4 regions of the Comamonas sp. CMM03 genome follow, and region 3 is predicted to be linked to each of the others. Evidence: riboswitches for the same ligand, from Rfam matches in the RefSeq annotation. Region 3 holds a riboswitch; each other region holds the start of a gene.

Evidence for each region. A riboswitch is a leader RNA that binds a small molecule or an ion and turns the genes downstream of it on or off. The one in region 3 is predicted to bind cobalamin.
Region 1: linked by a shared signal. The riboswitch ahead of KW830_RS16140 (TonB-dependent receptor domain-containing protein) and the one ahead of cobW (cobalamin biosynthesis protein CobW) in region 3 are both predicted to bind cobalamin.
Region 2: linked by a shared signal. The riboswitch ahead of KW830_RS01670 (TonB-dependent receptor) and the one ahead of cobW (cobalamin biosynthesis protein CobW) in region 3 are both predicted to bind cobalamin.
Region 4: linked by a shared signal. The riboswitch ahead of KW830_RS00315 (TonB-dependent receptor domain-containing protein) and the one ahead of cobW (cobalamin biosynthesis protein CobW) in region 3 are both predicted to bind cobalamin.

What each region holds. Positions count from the first base shown of each region.
Region 1 is NZ_JAHUXB010000004.1:498,283-505,732, forward strand. It holds gene KW830_RS16135 (ABC transporter permease) at 1-1,350, opposite strand, end outside; cobalamin riboswitch at 1,504-1,732, shown strand; gene KW830_RS16140 (TonB-dependent receptor domain-containing protein) at 1,807-3,699, shown strand; gene KW830_RS16145 (ABC transporter ATP-binding protein) at 3,738-4,442, opposite strand; gene miaA (tRNA (adenosine(37)-N6)-dimethylallyltransferase MiaA) at 4,481-5,476, opposite strand; gene KW830_RS16155 (multidrug effflux MFS transporter) at 5,540-6,730, opposite strand; gene KW830_RS16160 (alpha/beta hydrolase) at 7,112-7,450, opposite strand, start outside.
Region 2 is NZ_JAHUXB010000001.1:355,546-362,995, reverse strand. It holds gene KW830_RS01680 (iron ABC transporter permease) at 1-315, opposite strand, end outside; gene KW830_RS01675 (ABC transporter substrate-binding protein) at 312-1,310, opposite strand; gene KW830_RS01670 (TonB-dependent receptor) at 1,322-3,607, opposite strand; cobalamin riboswitch at 3,735-3,990, opposite strand; gene zigA (zinc metallochaperone GTPase ZigA) at 4,165-5,355, opposite strand; gene KW830_RS01660 (tripartite tricarboxylate transporter substrate binding protein) at 5,643-6,617, opposite strand; gene KW830_RS01655 (mandelate racemase/muconate lactonizing enzyme family protein) at 6,652-7,450, opposite strand, start outside.
Region 3 is NZ_JAHUXB010000001.1:848,657-856,037, reverse strand. It holds gene KW830_RS03845 (ATP-binding protein) at 152-1,309, opposite strand; gene cobN (cobaltochelatase subunit CobN) at 1,306-5,145, opposite strand; gene cobW (cobalamin biosynthesis protein CobW) at 5,145-6,227, opposite strand; cobalamin riboswitch at 6,680-6,900, opposite strand; gene KW830_RS03830 (GNAT family N-acetyltransferase) at 6,898-7,381, opposite strand, start outside.
Region 4 is NZ_JAHUXB010000001.1:66,575-74,024, forward strand. It holds gene KW830_RS00295 (HD-GYP domain-containing protein) at 1-868, shown strand, start outside; gene KW830_RS00300 (EAL domain-containing protein) at 865-3,318, shown strand; gene KW830_RS00305 (cell division protein ZapA) at 3,618-4,094, opposite strand; gene KW830_RS00310 (hypothetical protein) at 4,091-4,306, opposite strand; cobalamin riboswitch at 4,433-4,673, shown strand; gene KW830_RS00315 (TonB-dependent receptor domain-containing protein) at 4,740-6,614, shown strand; gene KW830_RS00320 (cobyrinate a,c-diamide synthase) at 6,640-7,450, shown strand, end outside.

The DNA.
Region 1 (7,450 bases), on a different contig from region 3:
CATCAGCCCTACGGCCACATAGGCGGCCAGGGGAATGCCCCCAATAGGCGGCACGCTGGCCAGCAGCGCACTGGCGGCCACCAGGGCCAGGCCGGTCCAGGCGCGCGCAGGCGTCTGGCCCACGGCGCCCAGCCCCTTGAGCGTGGCGGCGGGCGGCAGCGCCCGCGCGGTGCGTGCCGGCCACCAGGCGCCGGCCACGGTGGCGGCCAGGCCCAGGGCAAAGAAGGTGGCGGCGGCCGGTGCGCTCCACAGCAGTGGGGGCTGGCCGCCGGCAAAGTAGCCGCCGCCCAGGTCCCCTCCCAGCATGCGCAGGGCCAGCCAGGCCAGTCCGGTGCCCAGCGCAATGCCGGCCGCGCTGCCGACCATGCCCAGCAGGGCGGCTTCCCACAGCACCAGGCGCATGCGCTGCGCGGGCGTGAGCCCCAGCACGGCCAGCAGCGCCAGTTGCGGTGCGCGCCGCGCCACGCTCAGCGCCAGCACGGAAAACACCAGAAACGCCCCGGTGAACAGCGCCACCAGAGCCAGCACGGTCAGGTTGACGCGGTAGGCGCGTGACATCTCGGCCGCACGCTGCTGCTCACCGCCCGGCTGCTGCACCAGCACCTGGGCCGGCCAGCCGGGCAGGGCACGCAGCGCAGCGGTGAAGGCACTGCGGTCGGTGCCGCTGCGCAGCAGCACATCCACACGCTGGATCTGGCCGTCCTGGCCCAGCAGGTCCTGGGCGGCGCCAATGTCCATTACTGCCAGCGGGGCACCGCCGGCTGCCACCGTGCCGGCCACGCGCAGCGTCACGGCATGGGTGTGCACGCGCACCGGCAGCAGGGCGCCGGGGGCGCTGGCTTCGTCCAGGCCCAGGGCCTGCAGTGCCGCCGGGTTCAAAAACACCGCGTCGGGTGCGAACAGCCGCAACCGGTCCTGGCCGGCAAACAGCCGGGGCTGCAGCGCAGGGGCCAGCGGGGCCGACTGCAGCGCGTCGCCGCCCAACAGGCGCAGCGACAGCGGTTCCGGTGGCGCGTGCGGGGCCTGGCCGGACGCAGCGGTTGTGGCGGGCGGGTTGTCGATCTGCACCGTGCCTTCGATCCACGGCGCGGCATGCTGCACCTCGGGCCGCAGCGCGATCAGCGGGTAAATGCTCTGGGGCAGGCTGGAGCGCATGCCACGGAATTCCAGATCCGGCTGGCCGTTGACGCTGCGCACCGCGCGGGAAAACTCATCCAGCGCCGACTGGTTGATCACATGCACCGCAAAACCCAGGGCCACGCCCAGCGCAATGGCCAGCAGGGCGGTCAGGCTGCGCCAGGGCTGGCGCCGGTACTCCTGCAGCGAAAAACTGGCCAGCAGGCGCGGCAGCGGAGAAGCGGTGAGAGAGGGTGAGGCGGGCACGGAGGTTCCAGGGCAAAACAGCGGTGTGCACCGCCGCCAGGGCGGGTGGGCACGCCAGCGCGGCCCACGGTTCCATGGGCAGGGCATTCGCCATCCTACAAGCCCCGTGTCAGCCTGCTGCCTACAATGCGGGGTTTTGGTGCTTGCAGCGCTGTTCTGGCGCTGCGGTTAAACGGGAAACATGGACGCCGGCGCCCGCGCTGGCACAGCATGTACTGCCCCCGCAACAGTGAGCGCACAGGTCCCGCAGGACCCGCTTGCCATCTCTTGCCACTGGAGCCATGCGCTCTGGGAAGGCTTGGCAAGCCGTGCGCCAGTCTGGATACCGGCCAAAACAGGTCCAGCATCCGCTGGCGTGCCGCTGTGCATGCAGACCCGGGTTGCTGGTTGTGTGAAGCACGGGCGGGGACGCCGGTGCCAACCATGTGTGCATCCATGCGAAATTTCCAACCATTCCCAGCGGAAGGCCAGCGCGCTTCCGTGCGTTTTCCTCTGGCGGCCGTGGCCCTGGCCGCGGCCTGCCTGGCCCAGCATGCCGCTGCGCAGAGCGTGCCCCTGTCCACCACGGTGGTGACCGCCACCCGCTCTGAAACGCCGCTGGACGAAACCCTGGCCGATGTGCGCGTGATCACCGAAGAGCAGATCAGCAATTCGGCAGGCCGCTCGCTGGCCGAAGTGCTGCAGCGCTTTGCCGGCGTACAGATGTCCAGCAGCGGTGGTCGTGGCAACCTGCAAAGTGTGTCGATTCGCGGCAGCAAACAGGTAATTTTGCTGGTGGACGGGGTGCGTTTTGGGTCTGCTACCGCCGGGGATCCTTCGCTGGCAAGCCTGCCTCTGGAGCAAATTGAGCGCATCGAGGTGGTGCACGGCCCGGCATCGGCCCTGTATGGCAGTGATGCCATTGGCGGGGTGATCCAGATTTTTACCAAACAGGGAAAAGGGTTGACGCAAGCTTTTGTGCCCCATGCGCAGCTGACCTGGGGCAGTGGTGGCTACAAGGATGCCAGTGGCGGCTTTGCAGGTGCACAGCAGGGCTGGAACTACAGCCTGCATGTAGCGCGTGTGGTGGACCCCGGCTTTTCTTCCACCAACGAAAAGAGCGCGTACTACCACCGGGACGCAGACAAGTTTGACCAGACTTCGCTGACAGCTTCACTCGGATATGCCTTCAATGACGCCTGGCGTCTCGATGCCAATTTGATGCAGGCGGATGGCTATGCCGAATCGGACAATGGCAGCACCACGCATTCGTGGCTGGATTCGAACGCGGGAACCCGTTCACTCAAGCTCTCGGGCACTTTGAGCGAGGCCTGGAAAACCCAGCTGAGCGTGTCCCGCTCCATGGACAAGCAGTGGAACCGTGACCGCAGCATCGCTACGGGCATGTTGGTCAGTTCAACCTTCAATACCGCCCAGGATGAGTACAAGTGGGGCAACGAAATCAAAACACCGATTGGTTTGGTTGTTGCCGGGCTGGAGAGGTTGGAACAAAGCATTGTGTCGACCACGAAGTTCGACCGCTCCGAACGTAGCACCAATGCTGCCTATGCAGGCCTGAATGGCAGCCACAGTGCGCATTCCTGGCAAGCCAATCTGCGCCGCGATGACAACTCTCAGTTTGGTAGTTACAACACCTGGGGTATTGGTTATGGCTATCAGGTGCTACCCACTTTGCGAGCTTACGCATCGCGTGGAAAGAGCATCAATGCACCTACATTCAACCAGCTGTACTACCCTGCAGACCCTGTGTGGGGTGGGGGAGGGAATCCCAACCTTCAGCCAGAGGAAGGGCAGAACACGGAAGTGGGCCTGAATTGGGACCTTGCAGGTCACGAATTCAAGTTGGCACACTTTGACAACAAAGTGCGTAACTTGATCGTTTGGGGCAGCACGGTGGAGAATGTGGACCGGGCCCGCATGAAGGGGTGGTCGCTGGGCTATCAAAAGTCTGTCGATACTTGGCGTTTTGCGGCAACCTACGAACACCTGGATGCGCGCGATAACGAAGGCGAACGCATCACACGGCGCCTACCTGAAGCACAGGCCACTTTGTCTGTGAACAAGACGCTCGGGGCGTGGAAATTGGGTGCCAATGCGCTGTACGTAGGCAAGCGCACGGATGCTGTCTATGGCGTTGGTACGGTTGACTTGAAGAGCTATACCACCGTGGACCTGCACGCCGAATACCAGTTTGCCAAGGACTGGGCGGTGCAGGCCCGTGTGGCCAACCTGACCGACAAGGTCTATGAAACCGCCTACGGCTACAACCAGCGTGGCCGTGCCGGCTTTGTCACCTTGAAGTGGACGCCGCGTTGAAGCTGCGCCGCTAGCACGGCCCCGCGGTCCGGCGCTGTTCAGGCCGCCGCAATGCCCCGGGCCGTCAGCCGCAGCACCCGGTCAGCGCGGGCTGCCGCGTCCGGGGAGTGGGTGACCAGCACCAGGCTGGCGCCGGCTTCGCGGGTCTGGGCCACGAGCAGGTCCATGGTGCGGGCGGCCGTGTCCGGGTCCAGGTTGCCGGTGGGCTCGTCGGCCAGCAGCAAGGCCGGGCGGTGCACCAGGGCGCGGGCAATGGCCACGCGCTGCAGCTGGCCGCCGCTGAGTTGCTGGGGCAGGCGCTGCCCCATCTCGCCCAGGCCCACGGCTTCCAGCATGGCCTGCACGCGGGCGTCCTGTTCGGCCGGGGTGCCACGCGCCAGCAGCATCAGCGGCAGGGCCACGTTCTGCGCCACGCTCAGATGCGGCAGCACGTGAAAGGCCTGGAACACAAAACCCACATGGGCGCGGCGCCAGACGGCCAGACCGGCTTCATCCAGGCGGCCGATGTCCTGTCCCTGGTGCAGCACCTGGCCCTGGTCCCAGCGGTCCAGCCCGGCCAGGCAGTTGAGCAGCGTGGACTTGCCCACGCCCGAATCGCCGACGATGGCGACAAACTCGCCCGCCGCCACCTCCAGGTTCACCTGCTCGAACACCGTGGCCGCATCGGCCCCTGTGCCATAGCGTTTGGCCAGATCCACGACCTGAACGTTGGCGGGCGGTGTGCTGGCAGATGGCAAGGACATGGTGAATACGGTCAACGGCGGGAGACGGGAGCAGCGGCTTACTTGGGCAGGCTGGCCTGCACCACACCCCAGGCAGCTTGCACCAGCTGCACGATGGCGTCGGGGGCCTGGCAGTCAATGGCGTGGCGCTGGGGCATGCTGCGCAGCCAGGTGATCTGGCGCTTGGCCAGCTGGCGCGTGGCGGCAATGCCTTTTTCGCGCACCAGGTGCATGTTCAGCGCGGGCTTGTCGCGGCGCTCCTGCCAGTCCAGTTCTTCCCACACCTGGCGGTAGCCCACGCAGCGCATGCTGGGCAGGTCCAGGTGCAGATCGGGACGGGCGCGCAGCGTGCGCACCTCGTCCACCAGGCCGTGCTCCAGCATCTGCTCGAAGCGCTGGGCAATGCGCTGGTGCAGCCAGGCCCGGTCGGTCGGCTCCAGCGAAAACAGCGTGGCATCGAAGCGCGGCGCCGATGCATCTTTCGCGGTGTGGAAGCTGGACAGCGGCTTGCCGGAGATCTTCCACACCTCCAGGGCACGCTGGATGCGCTGGCTGTCGCCGGGCGCCAGGCGCTCGGCAGTGACCGGGTCCACCTGCGCCAGCAGGGTGTGCATGGCGGGCCAGCCGATCTCGGCGGCCTGGGCATCCAGCGCGGCGCGCACTTGCGGGTCGGCGGCCGGCATTTCGTCCAGTCCTTCAAACAGCGCCTTGAAGTACAGCATGGTGCCGCCCACCAGCAGCGGCACGGCGCCACGGGCGCGGATCTCGGCCACCAGGCGTTCGGTGTCGCGCACGAATTCGGCGGCGGAGTAGCTTTGTGTGGGCTCCAGGATATCGATCAGGTGGTGGGGCACGGCGGCCAGCTCGGCCGGTGTGGGCTTGGCCGTGCCAATGTCCATGCCCCGGTAGACCAGCGCGGAATCGACGCTGACGATTTCAGCGGCCAGGCCACGCTGCTGCAGCACGGCGGACAGCGCCAGCGCGGCAGCGGTTTTGCCGGAAGCGGTGGGCCCGGCAATGGCAATGCAGGGCAGGGAAGAGGCGGAAGCGGTCACGGTCACAGAAAACAGATCAAAAGCGGGGCAGGAAAAAGGGCAGGAGAAAGGGCAGACAAAGGCTCAGGCGGCCGGGGCCACGCCCCAGCGGCGCACCAGCACCCAGGAGGCCAGGGCCGTCCAGGCTGCCCAGAAGGCCGTGCCGAAGACCAGAGGGTACACCGTACCGTCCAGGTGCTGGCCCAGCCAGGCGCCCATGGCAAAGGCCGTCAGGGTCATGGCGCAGCCGTTGAGTGCCGCGGCGGTGCCGGCCGCCTGCGGAAAGGCGCTGACGGCGCCGCTTTGCCCGCAGGGCTGCTGGATGCCGTGGGCCACCATGTACAGGCTGAACGGCAGGGCATAGGCCCAGGCATTGGTCACCTCCAGCAGGGCGGCGGCCAGCAGGCTGCCGTTGCCCAGCACGGCCAGCAGCCCGGCCAGGGCCACGGTGCGGCGCACGCCCAGGCGCTGCAGCAGGCGGCGGCAGAGGATGGTGCCGGCGATATAGCAGGCACCGTTCACGCCCAGCAGCAGGCCCACATCGGCGGCGGTCCAGCCCAGCACACCGATGAAGGTGAAGGATGAGGCCGCCAGGAAGGTGAACAGCCCGGCGTACGAGCCGCTGGTGGTGGCCGTGTAGGCCAGAAAAGTGGGGTGGCGCACGATGGCCGCCCAGGTGCGGGCCAGCTGGCGCGGCTGGGTGGCATCCGGGCGCGGGGTGGCCAGGCTTTCGCGAAAGCACAGAGCCACCAGCACCAGTGTGGCTGCGCCAAACACCGCCAGCGCGGCCATGGTGGCACGCCAGCCGAAGTGCTGGGCCAGCTGGCTGCCGGCGATGGGGCTGGCACAGGCGATCACGCCCAGACCGGTCAGCGCCTTGGACATGGCCTGGGCACCGGCCGTGGGGGTGTACAGATCACGCACGATGGCGCGCGCCGCCATCACGCCCGCGCCGGTGGCCACGCCCTGCAAGGTGCGCCAGGCCACCAGCCAGTCCATGCTGGGCGCCAGTGCGCAGCCCAGGGCGGCCACCACATACAGGGCCAGACCGGCCAGCAGCACCGGACGGCGGCCCCAGCGGTCGGACACCGGGCCCCACACCAGCTGCGAACCGCCAAAGGCCAGTAGCAGGGCGGTGAGTGTGAGCTGGGTCTGCGCCACCGGGGCCTGCAGCTGCGCCGTCAGCAGCGGCAGCGTGGGCAGGTAGAGGTCGGTGGTGATGGGCTGCAGCCCCAGCAGCAGCGCCAGCAGGCCGATCACCAACAGCGGCGACATGCCGCGCAGCGGGGTGTCGAGGTGGTGGGCAGGGACAGAGTCCGCAGGGGCGGAGGCCGATGAGGGAGAAGCGGGCGCGGCAGGCATACAGGGCCGCGAGCCTATCAGATTGCGCAAGGCTGCGCGGCGGGCCGGGGCCGCTGCTCGTGGAGCAGGGGCCGGTCATCTGTGTCCGCAGCAGTCTGGCCCAGCGGGCAAACCGCTGCGGACACAGATACCAGCCCCGATTTCACCTTGCCACACTCCCGATGCCAAGGTGTCCAAGAGGCTTGCAATGTAGCGGAGCCGGCCCAAGCCGTTCTGCCCGCTGGTCTGGTTGCCGCGCGACCGGCCGGTCGTGCTTTCCCGGCGGGCATCTGCAGGCTGCCACCGGGGCCGGGCTCAGTTCCTGTCCCGGCCTTTGTCGGCAGTGGTGCTGCGCCCCTGGCCCAGCTCGGCCGGCCACAGCTGCTGCAGTGCCACGCGGTACTGGGCCAGGCCCAGGGCCCCCGCGTTGTGGTGGGTGGCGCCGTCCACCAGCACCCAGCGCTTGGGTGTGGGGGCGGCTTCGTAAAGGCGCTGCCCCAGGCTGGAGGGAATCAGCTGGTCCGCGCTGCCGTGCACCACCAGCAGCGGTGCCTTGAGCTGCGGCACCTTGTCCACCGAATCGAAAGGCTGGGTGATGAACGGCTGGAACGGCAGCCAGCCCCATTTGAAGGTCCGCGCCACGTCGGCAATGCG
Region 2 (7,450 bases), 490 kb from region 3:
CGGAACCAGCAAGGCCACCGTGGCGCCCAGGGCTGCGCCGCCGGAGGCACCGAGCAGATAGGGTTCGGCCAGCGGGTTGCGGAACACGCCTTGGAAGATGGCCCCCGACAGGCCCAGCAGCGCGCCCACGCAGGCGGCGGCTGCCACACGCGGCAGGCGCCACTGCAGCAGCAGCCGGCTGTGCAGGGAGTCGTCGCCGCTCAGCGCGCGCCACAGCTCCGGAACGCTGGCCCACTGGTGGCCGGCGCAGGCCGCGCCCAGCAGGCACAGGGCCAGCACCAGCAGCGCGGCCCACCATGTTGTGCGTGAAGTCATATCGGGTGCAGTTGCCGGGCCAGCGATTCGATACCGTCAAAGGTGCGCGGCCCGGGGATCAGGAATTCGGAGCGGGACACGGTCCAGCAGTGGCGCTGGCGCAGGGCCCGCATGTCGCGCCAGCCGGGCTGGTGCAGCAGATCGTCCAGCCCCGCCTGGTTGCCGGCGAACAGCAGCACATCCGGGTCCGCGGCCAGCACGGCCTCGGGCGACACCTGGGCCAGCACGCCCAGCGCCGGCAGTGCGTGCTGGCAGCCGGCGCGCACCATGGCTTCGCCGGTGTAGGTGCCCGGGCGGGCCAGCAGCAGCATGCCGTTGCCCGCGCGCCCGGTGACCATCAGCGCCCGCAGGTGCGGCCGGCCGGCCACGGTGGCATCCACGGCCTGCAGCCGCGCATGCAGGGCTTGGGCCAGCGCGGCGCCGCGTTCGGGCTCGCCGCAGGCCTGGCTCACCAGGCGGATGTTGTCCAGCACCTCCTGCAGGGTGCGACTGAGCAAAACCATGATGGGCACTCCTATGCGTTCCATGGGTGCGACAAGCTGGGTGGCTGCCTGCCGCGCCGGGGTCACGATGACCAGATCCGGGCGCTGGGCCACCACGGCATCCACGGAAAATCCCAGCCGGCCGCCGACCTTGGGCAGGCCCAGCACCTCGGCCGGGTAGCGGGTGAAATCCTCGACACCGACGATGCGCTCCACCAGCCCCAGGGAGGCGACCAGTTCGGTGTTGGACGAAAAAATCGTGACGATGCGCCGGGGCGGCCGGGGCAACCAGACGGCGCGCCCCAGGGCATCCTTCAGGTGGATGCCCGAGGCCGCCTGCATGGCCTGCTCTGCAGCCCCCGCACCGGCCAGCACCGTGGGCATGGCAAGGCCGGGCAGCAAGGCGCCGCCCGCCGCCGCCACGCCCCAGCGGCGCAGCACGGCGCGCCGGGACAGTGCGTCCGGGAGTGCTTCCGTGCGTGCTTGCGGAAGGGGGCTGGCGGGCCTGTGCATGCAGCCTGGCCTCAGAAGTCGGCCTGCAGGCCGACCATCAGCTCGCGCCCGGGCATGGAGGTGCCGCAGCCGCCGTTCTGGAAGCGCGCATCCGCCAGGCAGGGCGAGCGGTCCTGCGCAATGAAGATGGGGCTGCGGTTCAGGTTGAAGACATTGTTCACCGCCGCAAACAGCTTCACGCTGCGGTTCACCCGGTAGTCGCCGCGCAGGTTCCACACCGTGAAGGCGCCCTTGCGGTGGATGTAGGTGCTGCTGGGTTCGCCCTGCGGCACCAGCAGGTTCTCTTCGGTGTCGTACCACATCGGTCCGCGCAGCAGCGCCGTGAGCTGCATGCTCCAGTCACCTGCATTGCGGTCCATGCCCTGGGCGTAGCGCATGCCGGCAGAGGCCTGGAAGCGGTACATGCGCTGCACGCGGTCGGTGTTGGCGGTGGCCGCCGCGCCCTTGTCGCGCATGTCGAAGTGGTAGTAGCCGCCCGCAAAGGCGCTGAGCGACTGGCCCGGCAGACCCAGGGCCAGCACCTGCTTGAGGTCGACGTTGGTGGTCAGCTCCAGGCCGCGCGCCACGACTTCTGCGGCGTTGTTGGCATAGTCCGAGGTGTTGGTGCTGGGGCCCCGGGACACGGTGGTGATGCGGTTGGAGATGACGTTCTGGAACAGCGCTGCATCCACCTTCCAGCCCGGCTGCGTGAAGGTGGTGCCCACTTCGATCTGGCGGCTGGTCTCGGGCTTCAGATTGGGGTTGCCGAAGGTGCGCCCGCCGCCCACGGCGGTGAAGTCGGCGGCCAGTTCGGTGGCGGTCGGCGCCCGGAAGCCGGTGGCGATGCCTGCGCGCAGGTTCCAGTCGTCGGTGGCCTTCCAGGTCGAACCCAGGGACCAGGTGTGCGTGTCGTACTTGCGCACATTGGACTGGGCAAACGCCAGGTTGGGCGTGGGATCGAACCGGGTCTCGCCCCAGGTCTTGCGCAGGCCGCCACGCAAGGTCAGGCGGTTGTCCAGCAGGGTGTGGGCGTCTTCCAGGTACAGCGCCTTGGTTTCTTCCGTCTGGTTGTTGTCGTACGGGGCCACCTGGCCCGCCGGGCCGCCGGGCATGGCCACGCGGAAGCGGTCCGAGCGCAGGTGGCTGCGTTCCCAGTCCACGCCCACCAGCAGGTCGTTGGCGGCAGACAGGCGAAAGCGCGGCTGCAGGCGGATGCCGGTGGCATCCAGCTTGCGGTCGTTGTAGTCGCGCGCCGTGCCCGGCACCGGGTTGGTGCCGCTCTTGATGACGGGGGACGCCCAGTTGAATTCGTCCTCGTCCACAAAGTGGTAGACCTGCGCCAGCCAGCTGACGGACTGGTCGGCCAGCGCACCGGTGTAGGTCAGGTCCAGCGAGCGGTTGTCGCGGTTGTCCTTGCTGTAGATGTTGGACCCGGATCCCCGGAAGCCGGCGTTGTAGATGCCGTCGGTGCGGGCCTGCAGCTCCACCCGGTTCAGGCTGTCGATCTGCAGCCCCAGGGCCGCCACCGCGCCGCGGCGCTTCCAGCCGGTGTTCTGCATGACGAAGCCGCCGTCGCCGGACTTGTAGTCATCGCGGGCGCTGGTGTTCAGGCCCACATACCAGTCCAGCATGCCGCTGGCGCCTGCCGTCTGGGCCTGGGTGCTCCAGCCGCCCCAGGAGCTGCCGGTCACCGTGACGCGGTTCAGCGGGCCGCTGGCACCAGTGCGCAGGATGATGTTGATCACCCCGCCCATGTTCTGGCTGCCGTAGACCACCGAGGCGGGGCCGCGCACGATTTCGATGCGATCCACATCCGTCAGGCTGAGCTTGGACAGATTGGCCGTGCCAGCGCGGCGGCCGTTGAGCAGCACCAGCACCTGGCCCTTGAAGTCGCGCCCCTGGCCGTCGGTGGCGGCGCCGCGCAGGTTCAGCGATGTCTGGGCTGCCGTCCATTCGCTGAGAAAGCCCACCGCATGTTCGGCCAGCAGGTCGGTGACCGAGCGGGCCGACGAGCGTTCGATCTCCTGGCGGTCAATGACCTGGGTGGTGGCGGCAATGCGGGCGCGGTCCTCGGGCCGGGCCGTGGCGGTGACGAAGACATCGCCCAGCGCCGCAGCCGGGATCGGGGCCGATGTCGATGCGGTGGCGGTGGCAGCAGTGGCGGCAGAAGCCGCGGTGTTGTCGGCCACGCCCTGGGCGTGGGCGCCCCACAGCGCGCAGCACAGCGCGGCGCCGGCGGTCACGGGCTTCAGGGCGGAAAGGGGAAAAGCGACAGGCCCGCAGAAGGGGCCCGGGGAAACACGGGAAGGGGTGCGCATGCGCGGCTCCAGATGGCCCTGCTCTCCCGCAAGGCCGATTCAAGAAAACATCCGCAGGCATGCATGCGCAGGCAGGACAGCTCGGCGCACGAACCCATCCAACCTGGACTGCGCGCTCACCCGCGGCGTCCAACAAAAGTGACAAGGCCGGTATCCGGGCTCGCGAAATGCCGACACTCCGGGACATCCGTCCTGGAACTTTCGGCCCACTCCACGCCTTCCCACGCAGTGCGCAGTGGCTTCAGGTCTTACCTGGGTGCAGAGGGTGATTCGCTTACCGTTGCGGGGGCAGCGCAGGCATTGCACTCCATGGAGCGCACCTGCTTCCCGTTTAACTCCAGTGGCCGTCAGGCCAATGCAGCACCTCGTAACAAGCATTGAAATGTATCTCAATGCAGCGAGGAATTATCGTTCAGGACACATGTCCGCAACGGACACAACACGCCGGACATATCCAGAATGCATGCCTTGGCAGCCGATGGAGCGCAGCGCTGCATAAAGGCTGCACAAAGGCGGCTCAATGGCTAAACCAGGGCTGCAGCCGGGCATGCACAGCGTCAGTCCCAGGCCGGGAACGGGTCATGAAAGCCGGTCCAGGCCTTGGGGGCCAGGGCCATTTCCTGGTCGGTCAGCAGGCAGGCATCCAGCCGCTGGCGCAGCGCGGCCTCGTCCATGCCGATGCCGATCAGCACCAGTTCCTGGCGGGCATCGCCCACGCGTTCGTCCCAGTGCTGGGTGATGGTGGCCAGCGCCTCGGGCTCGCGCGGCCACTGTTCCCGGGGCACGGCGGCCCACCAGCGCCCTGCCCTGCCATGGCGGCACACAGCCCCGGCCTGCGACCAGTTGCCCGCATAGAGGGGGCGGCTGGCCAGCCAGAAAAAGCCTTTGGAGCGTATGACCCCGGGCCATTCAGACCCCACCAGGGCGTGAAAGCGCCTGGGGTGGAACGGCCGGCGCGCGCGGTAGACAAAGCTGCCGATGCCGTATTCCTGGGTTTCCGGCGTGTGTTCGCCGCGCAGCTCTTTCAGCCAGCCCGGGGCCTTGGCCGCCTCGTCGAAGTTGAACAGCTTGGTGGACAGCACCGACGCCAGCGGCACCTTGCCGAAACTGGATTCCACGATGCGTGCACGCGGGTTCAGGGTCTTCAGGATGGCGATGAGCCGCTGGCGCTCTGCGTCGGTGATGAGGTCGGTCTTGTTGAGCACCAGCACATCGCAGAACTCGACCTGTTCGACCAGCAGGTCCACCACCTTGCGCTCGTCGCCTTCCCCCATTGACTCCCCGCGCCCCTGCAGGCTGTCCCGGGATTCGTAGTCCTTGAGGAAGTTGAAGCCGTCCACCACGGTGACCATGGTGTCCAGCACCGCAATGTCCGACAGGCAGGCGCCCGCCTCGTCGGTGAAGGTAAAGGTCTCGGCCACCGGCAGCGGCTCGGAGATGCCTGTGGACTCGATCACCAGGTAGTCAAAGCGCTTTTCCCGGGCCAGGCGGCGCACCTCCACCAGCAGGTCTTCGCGCAGGGTGCAGCAGATGCAGCCGTTGCTCATTTCGACCAGTTTTTCCTCGGTCCGGGACAGGTCGCTGCCGCCTTCGCGCACCAGCGCCGCGTCGATGTTGACCTCGGACATGTCGTTGACGATGACCGCCACGCGCAGGCCCTCGCGGTTGTGGAGGATGTGGTTGAGAAGCGTCGTCTTGCCTGCGCCCAGAAAGCCAGACAGGACGGTGACGGGGAGAAGCTTTGCCATCGCCGGTACCATGAACAAGATTTGATAATGATAACTCATTATCAAATATGAAGACAGAAAACAGCCGCAGCCGCGAACACGTCACCCCGCCCTGCTGTTGTTCAGCCACTTGCCGCACAGCGCCCTCCGGGCCCGCATGTCCCCGAAAGTGCTCGGCAGCGCAGTGCACCACCCGGCATAAAGCAAAGCCCCCGCTGTCCGAAAACAGCGGGGGCTTTGTATGTCAGCGCTACACGTAGCCGCCCGCCTACCCGCAACGGCCTGGGTGGCTGCGGCCCTACCCTGGTTCAGGCGTCCACCCGGATCCCGCGCGACTGGATGAGGTTGGCCCACTTGGCCCGCTCATCCCGCATGAAGGCCTCAAAGCGCTGCGGTGTTCCGCCGCCGTCCTCGGCCCCGAACTCTTCCAGCTTGCTCACCACATCCGGCATGGCCAGGATGCGGTTGACGTCGGCATTGATGCGAGCCACCACTTCCGCAGGCATTTTGGCGGGGCCGACCAGCCCGAACCAGATGCTGGCGTTGAAGCCGGGGTAGCCCTGTTCGGCCACGGTGGGCACATCCGGGAAGGCCTTCACGCGCTTGGTGCCGGTCTGCGCCAGCGCACGCACCTTGCCGCCCTTGATGAAGGGCGATGCGGTGGTCATGCCTTCGAACGCATAGTCGATCTGCCCGCCCAGCAAGTCCGTCATCACATTCGATGCGCCCTTGTAGGGGATGTGCAGGGCCGACACCCCGGCCGTCTGCTCGAACAGCGCCAGCGCCAGGTGCTGGGCCGATCCCGTTCCGGAGGAGCCGAAGCTGATTTCGCCGGACTTCTTCTTCAAGGCCGCCAGCAGCCCTGGCATGGAGGTGGACGACTTGGGGCTGGCCACCAGCACCTGCGGAGTCTGCCCCACCAGCGCAATCGCCGCAAAATCCCGCTCGGGCGAGAAGCCGAGCTTGGGGTTGAGCGCGGGGGCAATGCCCAGGGCGTTGATGTGGCCCATCATCAGCGTGTTCCCGTCGGCCGGGGCCTTGGCCACTTCGGCCGCCGCAATCAGGCCGGCCGCGCCGGGCTTGTTTTCCACGATGACGGGGATGCCCCACAGCGTGTTCAGCTTGTTGGCGATGATGCGCGCCAGGATATCGGTGCCGCCACCGGCCGAGAAACCGACCAGGATTTTGACCGGCCCCGCCGGGGGCTTGCCTTGGGCAAAGCCGGGCTGGGCACAGAGTGCGCCGGCTGCGGCGACCGTGGACAGAAATTGTCTGCGTTGCATGGTTTGTCTCCTTTTTTATATGAGCCGAGGGGTCTTACGCCACCTTGCTCCAGCGGCCGAACTTCGCCACCTGCGCCTCGTCGAAGTTGAAGCCAAGGCCGGGCGTCTGGTGCAGAACGACACGGCCCTTTTCCTGCGACAGCTGGCGGTCCAGCAGGCGGCGGAAGTTCAGGACCTGGTCATCCCAGAAGAATTCGACGTAGCGCGCGTTCGGCGTGGCGGCCACCAGCGGTGCGTGCACGTCGTGGAACCAGTGCGGGCACATCTGGATGCCGTAGCCGGCGGCCATGGCGGCAATGCGCTTCCACTCGGTAATGCCCCCGCACACCGCCGCATCGGTCTGCAGGATGGAGGCGGCCCCCATGTCCAGCAGGTGCTTGTGGTACCAGCGGCCATAGCCGATTTCCGCCGTGGCCACGGGGATGCGGGTGAGCTTGGCCAGGCGGGCGTGGCTTTCCACGTCGTCGGGGCTGAACGGCTCTTCGATGAAGTAGGGGTCGTACTGCTCCATGCGGCGCAGGTACTGCATGGCCTGCACGGTATCGACCCAGCCGTTGTTGCAATCCAGCATCAGCTCCACGTCGGGGCCAATGGCTTCGCGGGCGGCCTTCACGCGCGACTCTTCGCCCTGGGGCGACCAGCGACCGGTCTTCATCTTGACGGCCTGAAAGCCCAGCTCGACATAGCTGGCCATTTCCTCGCCCAGGTGCTCCGCCGTCTTGCCTTCCACGTAGTAGCCGCCGCTGGCGTAGGCGGCCACGGTGTCCAGCTCCACCGCGCCGAGGTATTTGTGCAGCGGCAGCTGGGCGGTGCGCGCGTTGAGGTCCCACAGG
Region 3 (7,381 bases):
TCGGGCCGCAGCGCCCCGCGGCCCTTGGACGCCAGCGTGGACACCCAGTCCAGGCGCCGCCCTGCCGCCCCGTTCAGCCGGCCCTTGCGAGAGGTATTGCCACCGCGCCCCGCCTTGGCCTTTCCGGCCAGTCCCGCCACAGCGGAGCGCGTCAGGCTTTTTTTGGCAGCAAAGGCTTCAGCGACTTGACCGCCTTCATCGCCACCAGCTGGGGTGGCGGCATGGCGCCCCAGGCATCGGCCGGGGCGGCATGGTCCGGCAATGTATTCGCCGATGGTGCCGGCCCATGCCCGGACTGGCCGGACGGGGTACCTGCCCCCTGCGCCCCACCGGTTGGCGGCGGGGCTGGAGGTGGCGTCTGTTCCTCGGAACTCGGCTGCTGTTCCGGCTGCTGCGCCGGCTCACCCGACGCGGGCGGCTCAGCCGGTGCAGCCTGGGTGCGCCGGTGCGCCAGCGCCAGTTCCGCCACCGCCTGCACGTCCGCCGGCGTGACGGCACCGCGGCCGTGCAGCGCCGCATGCGCCCGCGCCGCGCGCAGCATCACCAGATCCGCCCGCACCCCTTCCACCCCGGCGTCCTGGCAGCGCTGGGCGACATCGTCGTGCACGGCATCGGTCCACGCCACAGCCGCCACGCGCTCGCGCGCCAGCTTCACCCGCTGCGCCAGATCGGATTGCGCCGCAGCGTGCTGCTCCACAAAGGCCTGCGGATCGGCATCGAAGGCCATGCGCGTCTTGACAATGGCCTTGCGCACCGCGGCACTGGGCACATTCTCCAGCCGCACGAACAACCCGAAGCGGTCCAGCAGCTGCGGCCGCAGCTGGCCCTCTTCCGGATTCATGGTCCCCACCAGGGTGATGCGCGCATCGTGCTGGTGCGACACGCCGTCGCGCTCCACCCGGTTGATGCCGCTGGCGCTCACGTCCAGCAGCAGGTCCACCAGCGCATCGGCCAGCAGGTTCACCTCATCCACATACAGGATGCCGCCATGGGCACGCGCCAGCAAGCCCGGGCGGAACACCACCGCACTGCGCTGCAGCGCGGCTTCCAGGTCCAGGGAGCCGGCCAGCTGTTCCTCCGTCGCCCCCAGCGGCAGGTTCACAAAGCGGCCGGCCGGCAGCAAGGCAGCCAGCGCCCGCGCACTGGTCGACTTGGCCGTGCCGCGCGGCCCCTCCACCAGCACGCCGCCCAGCAGCGGGTCCACGGCCGCCAACAGCAAGGCCGTCTGCAGCTGCGGCTGTCCCTCGATGGCAGTGAACGGAAAGCCCGCCGCCTGCGCGGGCGGTGCGGATTCGGTGGACGAGATCATCGCTTCTCCAACAATTGTTCAGCGGCCAGCAACTGCTGCTCCAGCAGCGCCTGGTAGTCCCCGCTGTCTTCCCACAGCCCCCGGTGGATGGCCTCCAGCAGCCGCTCGCACATGCCGTGAAAGGCCGCAGGATTGTGCTGCTGCAAAAAGTCGCGCGTGGCGGCATCCGCCACAAAGGCATCGGTCACGCGCGCGTACTGGTCGTCGCGCACCACGCGGGCCGTGGCATCAAAGGCAAACAGATAGTCCACCGTGGCCGCCACCTCGAACGCGCCTTTATAGCCATGGCGCTTGATGCCGTCGATCCACTTGGGATTGGTGACGCGGGCGCGCACCACCCGGCTGATTTCTTCCTGCAGCGTACGCATGCGCGGGGCATCCGGGTTGGCATGGTCGCCAAAGTACAGCGCCGGCTGCTGGCCGCGGAAATGCCGCACCGCCGCCGCCATGCCGCCTTGAAACTGGTAGTAATCGTCCGAATCCAGCAGGTCGTGCTCGCGGTTGTCCTGGTTGTGCACCACCAGCTCGATCTCGCTCAGGCGCTGCACAAAGCGCTCGGGCAGCGCGGTCCCGTCGTCCTTTTGCCCATAGGCATAGGCTCCCCAGTTCCGGTAGGCCGTGGCCAGGTCTTCGTCGCTGTCCCAGTTGCGGCCGTCGATCAGCCCCTGCAGACCCGCCCCATAGCTGCCGGGCTTGGCGCCGAACACGCGCAGCCCCGCCTGGTGGCGGGCCACCTCCTCGCTCAGGCCCTGGGCCTGCAGCTCGGCCGCCTCCTGCAGCACCCGTGCACGGACGGGATTGGTCCATGCATCCTCGTCTTCCAGGCTGGCCACTTTCTGCACCGCCGCGTCAAACAGGCGGATCACATTGGTGAAGGCATCCCGGAAGAAGCCGGAAACCCGCAGCGTCACGTCCACGCGCGGGCGGCCCAGCACGCTCATGGGCAGCACCTCGAAATCGCTGACCCGCCAGCTGCCATCCGCCCACTTGGGCCGCACGCCCAGCAAGGCAAAGGCCTGGGCGATATCGTCGCCCCCGGTGCGCATGGTCGCCGTTCCCCACACCGACAGGCCCAGCGCCCGCGGGTAGTCGCCATGCTCCTGGGTATAGCGCTCCACCAGCAACTGGGCGGATTTGAGCCCCAGGGTCCAGCTGGTGGGCGTCGGCACGGCGCGCGTGTCGACGGAAAAGAAATTGCGCCCCGTGGGCAGCACGTCCGGGCGGCCGCGCGAAGGCGCCCCGCTGGGACCGGCCGGCACAAAACGGCCTTCCAGTCCCCGGCACAGCTGCAAAATCTCCTGCGGGCCACAGGCCTGCAAGCGGGCACGCAGATCGTCCTGCACCCGCTGCAGCACCAGCCGGGTCTGCTCCCAGCCCGCATCCAGATCGGCGCTGGAAAGCCCGGGCTGCTCCAGCCATTGCAGCGCCAGCAGCTCCAGCCGTTCGCGGGTATCGCCCGCATGGCGCCAGGCCTGGCCATCCACCGCCTGAAGCAGCTGCGGGCGCGGCCCGGTCCAGGGCTGCTCCCAGGCCGCATCCAGCGGATCGAAAGCGGTGCCCGGCAGCAGATCGTGCGCCAAGGCGCGGATCAGGCTGTTGTTCGCCCCCTGGCCGTTGCCCACCGGGTGGCGGGCCAGTGCCAGCAGGGTGTCCCGCTCCAGGCGCCCCTGCGGGGACTGGCCGAAGACATGCAGCCCGTCGCGGATCTGGCTTTCCTTGAGCTCGCACAGATAGGCATCGGTCTTGTTCAGCAGTTGCTGCTCGTCCGCCTCGGTACGGGGCGCCGCCACCCCCAGGTCCTGGTGCAGATCGTGCTGCACGATGTGCGCCAGAATCTGCTGGCGCAGCAGCTGGGCGCGCCGGCGGTCCAGCGTCACTGCCTCGTAGTACTCGTCCACCATGCGCTCCAGGTCGCGCGTGGGGCCATAGCTCTCGGCCCGCGTCAATGGCGGCATCAGGTGGTCCACGATCACTGCCTGCGCGCGGCGCTTGGCCTGCGCCCCCTCCCCCGGGTCGTTCACGATGAAGGGGTACAGGTGGGGCATGGGCCCGAACGCCAGGTCAGGCCAGCAGGTCTGCGACAGCGCCACGCTCTTGCCCGGCAGCCATTCCAGGTTGCCGTGCTTGCCCACATGCACCATGGCATCTGCCTGCCAGGCGCTGCGCAGCCAGTGGTAGAAGGCCAGGTAGTAATGCGGCGGCACCAGATCGGGGTCGTGGTAGCTGGCCATGGGGTCCAGCTGGTAGCCACGCGCCGGCTGTATACCCACAAACACCTGGCCGCAACGCAGGCCCGCCACCATGAAGCGCCCCTGGCGCAGCATGGGGTCGGACGCGGGCGGGCCCCAGCGCTGCACCACGGCCTGCTGGTTCTCCGCCGGCAAGCTGGCAAAGAAAGCCTGGTAGCCGGCCAGATCCAGGCTCTGCTGCGCCGGCCGCACACCCCAGGAATCGGGATCGTTGGTGATGCCTTGCTGCAGCTGCTGCATCAGGGCATCGCCATCGGCGGGAATCTGGTCCAGCACATAGCCCTGCTGCTGCAGCGCCTGCAGGATGTGGATGACGGAAGCCGGCGTATCCAGCCCCACGCCATTACCCAGCCGGCCTTCCTGCGTGGGGTAGTTGGCCAGAATCAATGCCAGCCGCTTGTCGGGATTGGCTTTGCGCCGCAAACGGCACCAACGCTGCGCCAGCGCCACCACAAAATCCAGCCGCTCGGCATGGGCCTGGTACTGCACCACATCCGACTGCGTCAGCTCGCTGCGGTGCGACAGCCCTTTGAAACTGATGGCCCGCGTGATGATGCGCCCGTCCACCTCGGGCATGGCCACGTGCATGGCAATGTCCCGCGGCTGCAGCCCGTGGGCGTCGTCCAGCCAGCTTTGCTGGTTGCTGCCGGACATGATGACCTGCAGCACCGGGATATCGCCCGCCAGCGCATGGTCGCCCGGCGTTTCCAGCGACGACTGCGCAAACGACGTGGTGTTCAGAATCAGCGACACCTGGTGCGCACCGCACAGCTGGTGCAGCAAGGCCAGGCTGGTCGCATCCTTGAGCGACAGCAGCGCCAGCGGCAGCGGGTTCATGCCCTGCGCCAGCAGTTGCTGGCACAGCTGGTGAAACACCTGCGTATTGCCCGACTGCAGGTGGGCGCGGTAGAACACCACCATGACCACGGGCGCGCCGGCCTGCCACTGCCAAGGCCCGGGCTCCAGCCAGTGCGCGGCCGTCGCCGCATCGTGCGCGGGGTGGTACACCGCTGCGGACGGCAGCGGGCGCGGCGCCAGCGCCGGCTGCGCCCCTTGCAGAAAGCTGTGCCACAGATAGCGGAACATCTCGCGGGCATTGGCCACCCCGCCTTCGCGCAGATAGCGCCAGATGCTGCGGCATTGCTCCACGGAGGCCGTGCTCTTTTGCAGCAGGTTCAGGTCTTCCGTCGTATCCCCGGAAAACATCACCAGCACAATGCCGTTCTGGCGGCACACCTCGCGGATGCGCTCCGTGCCATAGGGCCAGTAGCTCTCGCCGCCCAGGTGGTCGACCACAATCACCCGGGCATGCTGCAGCACCTCGTCGACGTACAGGTCCACCGAGGCCGGCTGGCGCAGATGCATCAGATTGGCCAGCCGCACCGTCGGCAGACGCTCGCCGTCCCTCCCCGGCCCCAGGCCCTGCTGCGCGGCGCTGGCCTGCAGCTGGGCATAGGCCTCGGCCAGCAAGGCCAGCGTGGTGTCGGCTGCACTGAGCACCACCACATCGGCCGGCGACTGGCCCAGGCTGGAGACAAAGGCTTCGTCATCGACAAAGCCCCCGGGCTGGACGGCAAGCAAATGCATCAGAGCGCTCCGGCGGTCAGACCATTCAGCGCGGCACGGATGGGGTCCTCTTCCAGATCGTGGCCGATGAAGACCAGATGGGTCTTGCGCGCCTCGTCGTCGCGCCAGCGGCGGTCGAAATAGCTGTCAAAACGCTTGCCCACGCCATGCACCACCAGGCGCATGGGCTTGCCTTCCAGGGACACAAAGCCCTTGACGCGGTAGACCGTGTTCTCGGCCACGATGTCGGCCAGGCACGCCAGCAGGGCATCCCGATCCACCTCGGGCAGCTCGATCACCACGGAATCGAAGGCATCGTGGTCGTGCGCGTCGTGGTGGTGTTCCTCGCCTTCGCCATGCTCGTGGTGGCCCACCCGCTCATGGATGCTCTCTTCCGAGGCGCTGGACAGGCCCAGCACCACCCCCAGATCGATCTGGCCATGCTCGGCCGCCACGATCTTCACCTGGGCCGGCACCTCTTCCCGCACGATGGCCTCCACCTTGGCGCGGTCCTGCGCGCTGGCAAGGTCCAGCTTGCTCAGCACCACCAGGTCGGCGGAGATCAGCTGGTCTTCAAACAGCTCGTGCAGCGGGGATTCATGGTCCAGATTCGGATCCTGCTTGCGCTGGGCATCCACGGCCGCGGGGTTGGCCGCAAACTGGCCGGCGGCCGTCGCCGGCACATCCACCACCGTGATCACGGCGTCCACCGTGCAGGCGTTCTTGATTTCGGGCCAGTTGAATGCCTGCACCAAGGGCTTGGGCAGGGCCAGGCCACTGGTTTCGATCAGGATGTGGTCGATATCGTCGCGCCGCGCAATCAGCTGGCGCATGACCGGGTAGAACTCTTCCTGCACGGTGCAGCACATGCAGCCGTTGGCCAGCTCGTAGAGCTGACCGCTTTGCGGATTGGTTTCGTCTTCACAGCCGATGCCGCAGCCACGCAGGATCTCGCCGTCGATCCCCAGTTCGCCGAACTCGTTGACGATCACCGCAATGCGCCGGCCATTGGCGTTCTGCAGAATGTGGCGCAGCAGCGTGGTCTTTCCGCTGCCCAGAAAGCCGGTAACGATGGTGGCGGGGATCTTGTGGTGCGTACTCATGGTCAGAAACTCCTGTGCTCCGAAGAAAAAGAAAGCTGCGGCCTCAGCGCCCGCTGCCAGTGAAGGGGGTGCCGGCGCAGTGTGCGCGGCGTGGGCGATGTGAGGGCAGTGCAGCGGCAGGGCCCGCGACCGGCTGGCCGCCATGGCGCTCACGGCCTCGGCCGAACAACCGCTGCGGGCCACAGGTCAGGGGGTGCATGCGCCGGTCCTGCCCGGCAGGCCGTGCCATGGAGACATCCGCAGTGCAGCGCGCAGCCATGCGCACGCCCTGCACGGACGTTGGGACAGGCATGCGCCGGGCATGCCGATGTGTGAACGGTTGAACCATGCTCTCCCCGAGCCGCCACGCGACAAAAAGCATGCGGAGGGGAAGCGATGCGTGCGACAGGCCTGGGTCGCACCGCCAAAGCGGTGGAAAGGGCCAGTCAGCAAACAGCCCACACCCCGTGGCATACCACTGCAATCGAACAGGTCGGTATTCTGGCTCGCCGTCATACCGCACACACGGCCTTCCCAGGTAACGTACCCAGTGGCATCAACGTGTGGCGGTCAGGCTTACAGCAGCGGGGGCTGCGCCGGAATGCTTCCCACCCGAAGGCGAAGGTCACCGGACTTCCCGTTTCACCCGGCATGGGCATGCGCCATGCAGAGCTCCTGTTCAAAGCGCAAATTATAGGAGCGGCAGCACACCCTTCGCGCAACGGGGACAGCTAAGTGGACGCTGCAGTGGGCAGCACAGGCGGCAGCAGGCACTGCATGTGGATGGTCTGCCAGACCGGGTCGGCCTCGCGCTGCAGCACCGCAAACCCCTTGCCTTGCCAGAACTCCAGCGCCCCGGCAAAAACGGGTGGGTGTGCAGGTACAGCACCTCCACCCCGTGGGCCCGGGCGTGGGCCTGCAGCGTGGCCCACAAGGCCTGCGCCAGGCCCTGTCGCCGCCACACTGGCGCCACAAACAGGCGCACCACTTCCACCACGGCCAGCGGCCCGAAGTCCAGTTGCGCAAACCGGCCGTCGTACGGGCGGTAGGCAATGCTGCCCACCACACCCCGCTGCGCATCGTGGGCCGCCCACATCTGCCCGCCGCCGCCCCCGTACACCTGCTCGAAATGCAGCAGATCCGCCGGCGTGTCCTGGGCAGACACGCGCGCACCG
Region 4 (7,450 bases), 780 kb from region 3:
CAGCCTGGTGGCCGGGTATATCGCGGAGCTGCTGGATGCCTCGCAGACGGCCATCCGGCTGTTGTCCGAGAGCGTGGGCGAACAGCAGGGCGCTCACCCCATCAATGTCACTGTGCTCTCGCTGCTGCTGGGCAAGTCCCACGGGCTCAATTCGGCGCGGTTGATGGACCTGGGTCTGGCGGCCTTGCTGCACGATGTGGGCAAAAGAGACATCGATCCCCGCTGCACCGAATTGCTGCCCAGCTTCACGCCGGAGCAGAAAGCCGCGTACGAAGACCATGTGGGTGCTTCCGTGGCCTATGGCCAGCGCATGGGCCTGTCGCCCGCCGCCCTGACGGCGATTGCACAGCACCACGAGGCGACGGACGGCACGGGCTTTCCGCTGCACCTGGTGGAAGAAGACCTGTCCATCGAAGGCCAGATCCTGGCGCTGACCAACTGCTACGACAAGCTGTGCAATCCGCTGGCGCATGCGGTGGCCCTGACCCCGCACGAAGCGCTGTCGGACCTGTTCGGGCGCCGCCGCGGCGGCTTCACGCGCGAGCTGGTCGAACTCTTTGTGCGCGTGATGGGGGTCTACCCTCCGGGCTCGGTGGTGCAGCTGAGCGATGAACGGTATGGCCTGGTGGCCTCCGTGCGCAGCGACCAGCCGCTGAAACCAGCTGTGCTGCTCTACAACCCGGATGTAGACCGGGCCAAGGCCGAGCCCGTGGAGCTGTCGGAGCTGCGCGGCGTGGTCATCAAGCGCAGCCTGCGCCCTGCGCAGCTGCCGCGCGAGGTGCTGGACTATCTGTCGCCGCGCCAGCGCGTCTGCTACTTCTTCGAGCGTGCCGTGCCGCTGATGTCTGCTGTGGGAGGGGAGGCATGAGCCAGTCCACCCATTTGCAGGCATGGTGCCAGGCGTTTGAGTGGATGACCGAGGCGGTGTGGCTGGTGGATCCCCACAGCCTGACCGTGGCGTATTCCAATTCGGCGGCGCAGCGTCTGGTGGGCCTGACGGGCTCGCGCCTGCAAGGCTTCCACGTGCGCGATCTGGCGGCGGCGCCGCAGGACCTGTACCGCTGGAACGATGTCGCGGAAGTCAGCTGGGGGCAGGTGACCCACACCCAGGTGCTGCATGCCAGCGGCCGGGCCATCCCGGTGGAGCAGCGCATCCGTGAAGTCGAAGACCCCGAGGGCGGGAACTGGCTGCTGTGGACCTTGCTGGACCGCAGCGAGCAGGAGCACAACGAGCGCGAGCTGGAGAGCCTGCTGGCCGAGCTGCGCGCCACCCTGGACTCGGCCGCCGATGGTGTGCTGGTGTGTTCGGCCGATGGCGCCATCCGCGCCTTCAACCAGAAGCTGGCCGATATCTGGGTCATGCCGGCTGCGCTGCTGCTGCAGCGCAATGATGCGGCCATCATGGCCTGGATGCGGGACCAGGTGCTGTCGCCTGCACAGTACGACCAGCAGCTGCAGGCACTGGGCCAGGACCCCCTGGTGCACACGGCCGATATCCTGAATCTGGCGGACCGGCGCGTGGTGGAACGCCGCTCGGTCCCGCTGCTGCGCCACGGCATGGCCGTGGGGCGTATTTTTTCGTTCCGCGACATCTCCAGGGAGATGGAAGTCCAAAGCGGCCTGCGGGTGGCCGCGCAGGTGTTCGAGAGCAGCCTGGACGCCATCTTCATTGCCGATGCGCAGGGTGCCGTCCTCCAGACCAATCCGGCCTGCGACGGTATGCTGGGTGCGGCCCTGTCCCCCGGTGCGCAGGCCAGCGCGCTGTTTGCGCAGACCGAGCCGGAATGGCTGGACGCGGTGGCGCAGGCGTGGAAAGAGGTCGGCCACTGGGAAGGCAACCGCCAACTGCAGCGCGTGGACGGCAGCCATTGCGCCGTGCGCCTGTCCTGGGTGGTCTCGCGCGATGAGCGCGGGCAGGTGCAGCAAAGCGTGGGCTTCATCCGGGACCTGACCCAGCAGCAGGCGGCGCAGCAGAAGATCGAACAGCTGGCCTTCAGCGATGCGCTGACCGGCCTGCCCAACCGCCTGATGCTGGGCCAACATGTGGAGCAGGCCATCACCCAGGATACGCAGGCCGAGTTCGCCATCCTGTTTCTGGATCTGGACCGCTTCAAGATCATCAACGACTCCCTGGGCCACCAGTTCGGCGACCGGGTGCTGCAGTTGGTGGCGCAGCGCCTGCAGTCCTGTCTGCGGCCGCTGGATGTGCTGTGCCGTCTGGGCGGAGACGAATTCGTTCTCTACCTGCACGCGTGCCAGAAGCAGCATTCCGAGCGGATTGCCCGGCGCATCCAGGATGCGATGCGCGAGCCGTTCGTGCTGGACGGCCTGGGCTTTTCGGTGCAATGCAGCATCGGCATGGCCCAGTACCCCGAGCACGGCCGCACGCTCAACGAGCTGATCAAGCAGGCCGACACCGCCATGTACCGGGTCAAGGCCAGCGGCAAGGGCAGCTTCGGCTTTTACGAGCCGGCCATGTCCAACGGGCTGCTGGGCCGGGTGCAGATGGAGCATGCGCTGCGGCAGGCGTTGGACCGCGACGCCTTGCGCGTGGTCTACCAGCCCCAGGTCGAAATGCACACCGGCAGCATTGTCGGCTGCGAGGCGCTGCTGCGCTGGACGGATGCACGCCTGGGCGTGGTCTCGCCCGGGGTGTTCATTCCGCTGGCCGAGGAGTCCGGCTACATCGTCAAGCTCGGCGCCTGGGTGCTGGAGCAGGCGGTCAAGGAAGCCATGCGCTGGGTCAAGCAGGGCCTGGGCGTGAAGGTGTCGGTCAACGTCTCGTCGCTGGAGCTGCACCAACCCGACTATGCGGCGCGCGTGGCCTCGCTGCTCAGTGCCTATGGCCTGCCGGCATGCTGGCTGGAGCTGGAGCTCACCGAGTCGGCCCTGCTGCAGAAGGAGCCGGTCATCGTGCACTGCATCGAACAGCTGGCGGACCTGGGTGTGCAGCTGGTGATCGACGACTTCGGTACCGGCTATTCCAACCTGGCCTACCTCAAGCGCATGCCGATTTCCAAGCTCAAGGTCGACCAGTCCTTTGTGCGCGGTCTGCCACAGGACATGAGCGACAAGGCCATTGTGGAGGCGGTCATCGGCCTGGGGCGCGCGCTCGATGTGGAGATCGTCGCCGAGGGCGTGGAGACCGCCGCGCAGCGTGAAACGCTGATGCGCATGGGTTGCGGCTTCTACCAGGGGTTTCTGTGTGCCCCGGGGGTCGAGGCGGCTACCTTCCAGGCCATGCTGCGCGCCCAGGCGGCAGGCCTGGAAGCAGGAAGTCTGGGGGGCGGAGTGCCGGGAGAAGACCGGCCGATGTAGCGGCCTTGGCCGCCGGGATGAGGGTGGGGGTGTCTGCAAAAACCACCGCGCCGTCATCCTGAACCGGGGGTTCAGGTGGGCGAGGGCAACCAGACGTTGGGTTCGTCTAACGCGAGACGATCACGCTTGCCTGGCAATGTACCAAGCCCGTGCTCAGGGAGCATTGGTTCAAGGCAATATAAAGCACGGCAGATTTGCAGACGCCTTCATTTTAGCGCGTGACCGGCGGCTTGTGGTGGACCGGATGGAGAAAAGGGGGATTTGCGCGGCAGCACCGTTTCGGCGTTGCCGCAAGGCCTCTACAGCAGCTTGCTGTCGACTTCCAGCGCGGCTTCCAGGCGTTCGATCAGCGCCTGCGCCTGCTGCAATTCGTGCTCGCGCAGTGCCAGCAGCTCTTGCAACTGCGCGGCCAATGCCTGGGCTTCTTCCTGTGCCTGCAGTGCTTGCTGCAGGGTGTCGTCCCGTGGGGTGTCTTCCAGCGGGGCTGCGGGCAGTGCGTCGGCCGCAAGGGCGGCAGGTGCCAGGCCGTTTTCCAGCGTCAGCTCCAGCTCCTGCTCGAGTTCCTGCACGCGGGTGTACAGCGATGCACTCTCGAACGCCAGATTCACGGCGGCCAGCACCCCCACGCGTTCGCGGGCGCGCACCTTGCCGGTGTTGCGGATACGTTCCATGTCCGCATCCACCCGCTGCACGGCGGCCAGCAGCATGTCTTCCTGGCCCTCGGGGCAGGTCAACACATAGTCTTGCTGGAGGATGCGCGCTTCGATCTGGCTCATGGTGCCTCTTGGTTGGCGGGCAGGCGCTCAATCAGTGCGTCCACCCGTGCACGGGCCGCCTGCAGGCGCGAGCGCAGGGAATCGCGCTCCTGTGTGAGCGCGGCCACCTGCTCGGCCAGCAGGGCATTGGTGCGCTGAAGCTCGGCGTGGCGCAGCAGCAGGCGATCAACACGCTCTGCCAGCGGCTCGATCATGGAAGGCTGCGAGGTCATAGACATAGAGGGTAGCAATTGTAGGCGTGCCTAAATGTAAGCAGGTGAAATAAGGCCGAATCAGCCTGCATATGACGTTGGAAAACACCGGTGCACAGCAGTTTTTCTACGAACGGCAGGACTGAAACTAAAATCGCTGCTGTTGGTGCTCGCAGCGCGGTTCACGCGCAGCAGTTCAACGGGAAGCAGGACGGCCTCGTTTTTTCAGAACCCGCCCAGCCTGCGCTGCCCCCGCAACGGTGAGTCCCTGGTGCATGCCATGCACCCCCGCCATCTGATACCGCCACTGGATGCCTTGAACAAGCGTCTGGGAAGGCGATGGTGTGGAGGACCAGCCCGGATACCGGCCAACACTGGTGTGCCCGCTCGAGCGGGCATGGTTTTGCCCATCACTGGCGGGGAGGCTGGTACGGGCGACTAGGTGTTTTTTCTCATGTTCTCGAATGTTTTGAAGGCCGGTGCCGTGGCGCCCGCCTTGCCGTGGTCTGCCGTGTCGGCGGCCGTGTTGTGCGCTGTGGCGGCAGCCGCCCAGGCCCAGGAGAGCCCCTCTGCACGCGCCACGCTGGAGGAGACCGTGGTGGCCGCCACGCGCAGCGAGCAGCGCCTGTCGGATGTGATTGCGGACATGACGGTCATCGACCGCGACCAGCTGGACCAGCAGGCCGGCCGGTCGCTGGAAGACGTGATGGCCAAGCTGCCCGGCGTGCAGATCACCCGCAACGGCGGCCCCGGCACCGAAACCGGTCTCTACCTGCGCGGCGCCAGCAAGCAGCACACGGCGGTCTATATCGACGGCATCCGTGTCGATGTCCAGAACGGCTCCGGTGGAGCGCAGTGGGAATCCCTGCCGGTGGACCTGATCGAGCGCATCGAAGTGCTGCGCGGCCCGGCGGGCGCGGTCTATGGCTCGGACGCGCTGGCGGGCGTGGTGCAGGTGTTCACCAAGCGTGGAACCGCCGGCGTGCAGCCCTTTGTGGGCGTGGGGGCCGGCGAGTACGGCAGCCGCAAGGCCGAGGCCGGCATCAGCGGCGCCCAGGGTATGGTGGATTACGCGCTGGGCCTGTCCTATGCCGAAAGCCATGGCTTCGATTCCAAGAACCGCGGCGTGCACAACGAAGACCGTGACGGCTACACGCGCAAATCGGCCAACGCCCGCGTGGGGCTGCAGCTGAATGCCGACCAGCGTCTGGAACTGACGGCCCTGACCAGCCGCACCAATGCCGGGTATGACGCCAGCAAGTCGGTCAAGGACGACCGCGGCCTGCGCGCGCTGGATGCCTATGGCCTGAGCTGGACCGCCCAGTGGACGGAGCGCTTTCGCACGCGCCTGTCCGTCAGCGAATCCACCAACCGCTACGAGACCTCGGGCACCAGCACCTACGAAGCCGAAACCCGGCTGCGTACCATGCTGCTGCAGAACGAGTGGCTGCTGGGCCCCGGCACCTTGAGCCTGGCGCTGGAGCGGCGCGAAGACACGCTGGAGAACACCGGCCTGAAAAACACCAGCCACAAGGACCGCGACCAGACCGGCGTGGCCATCGGCTACGGCGCCAAATTCGGTGCCCACAGCGTGCAGCTGAATGCCCGCAGCGACGAGGACAGCGACTTCGGCCGCAAGAACACCGGCGGCATCGGCTACGCCTGGGCGTTTGCACCCCAGTGGCGCGCTACCGCCTCCACCTCGACCGGCTTTCGCGTGCCCAGCCTGTATCAGCGCTTTTCTGACTATGGCGATCCGGCACTGGCCCCCGAGGAAAGCCTGAACAAGGAAATCGGTCTGCGCTGGGCCGACCAGGGCAATCACCTGGGAGTGACGCTGTACCGCAACAAGCTGCAGAACCTGGTGTCCTATGAAAAAGGCCTGGGCAGCTGCGGCAAGACGTCCTGCTATGTGAACGTGGAGCGTGCGCAGCTGCAGGGCATCACCCTGACCGGGGCCTACCGCACCGGTCGGCTGAAATGGTATGGCTCCGTGGATTTCCAGAACCCCACGAACGAGGCCACCGGCAAGCTGCTGGAACGCCGCTCGCGCCGGTTTGCCACCCTGGGAGTGGATGCCGCCGTGCACGGGTGGACACTGGGTGGGGAAATGCAGGCGGCCAGCCGCCGCTACAACGCCAAGGACGAGCAGGTCATGAGCCTGGGTGGCTACACCCTGTTCAACCTGTCGGCCTCCACGCAGGTGGCCAGGGACCTGACCCTGACCGCACGCATCGACAACCTGATGGACCGGGCCTATACCTTGGCCCAGGATTACGCCACGCCGGGCCGCACCTTCTGGGTGGGTCTGAAATGGCTGCCCCGCTGACCGCCGGGGCCGCCGGAAAGCATGCATGTTGACTGAAACTTCCGCCCAAGCTGCGCGCCGCTGCGTGGCCGTGTTGGTGGCGGCCCCGGCCTCGGGCCAGGGCAAGACCACCGTGACCGCCGCGCTGGCGCGCTGGCACTCCCGCCAGGGGCGCACGGTGCGCGTGTTCAAGTGTGGCCCGGATTTTCTGGACCCCTACTGGCACCAACTGGCCAGCGGTGCGCCGGTGCACAACCTGGACGGCTGGATGGTGGGCATGGACGAGGTCCGGGCCCGCCTGCATGCCGCAGCCGGCGAGGCCGACGTCATCCTGATCGAAGGGGTGATGGGCCTGTTCGACGGCAGCCCGACCGCAGCGGATCTGGCCCAGCAACTGGGCGTGCCCGTGCTGCTGGTGGTGGATGCGGGCGCGATGGCCGGCTCGTTTGGTGCCCTGGTGCTGGGCATGCGGCAGTACCAACCAGAGGTGCCGTGGGCCGGGGTGCTGGCCAACCGCGTGGCCACCGGCATGCATGCGCAGATGCTGCAAACCAGCCTGCGCGAACCCGATCTGTGGCTGGGCGCGCTGGCGCGCATCGGCCAGGGCAGGGATGCACAGCTGTTGCCAGAGCGTCACCTAGGCCTGGTGGCTGCGCACGAGCTGCCCGATGCCATGGCGCGGCTGAACGCCGCCGCCGACCAGCTGGCCGACACCCCGCTGGGCCAGATGGACTGGGCCGCCTGGCAACGCTGGAGCGTGGAATTCCCCGCCGCAGCTGCCGCCCAGCCGCCGGCCGGACAGCAGGCGCTGCAGCCCTGGCTGCAGGGGCGCACGGTGGCCGTGGCCAGCGATGCGG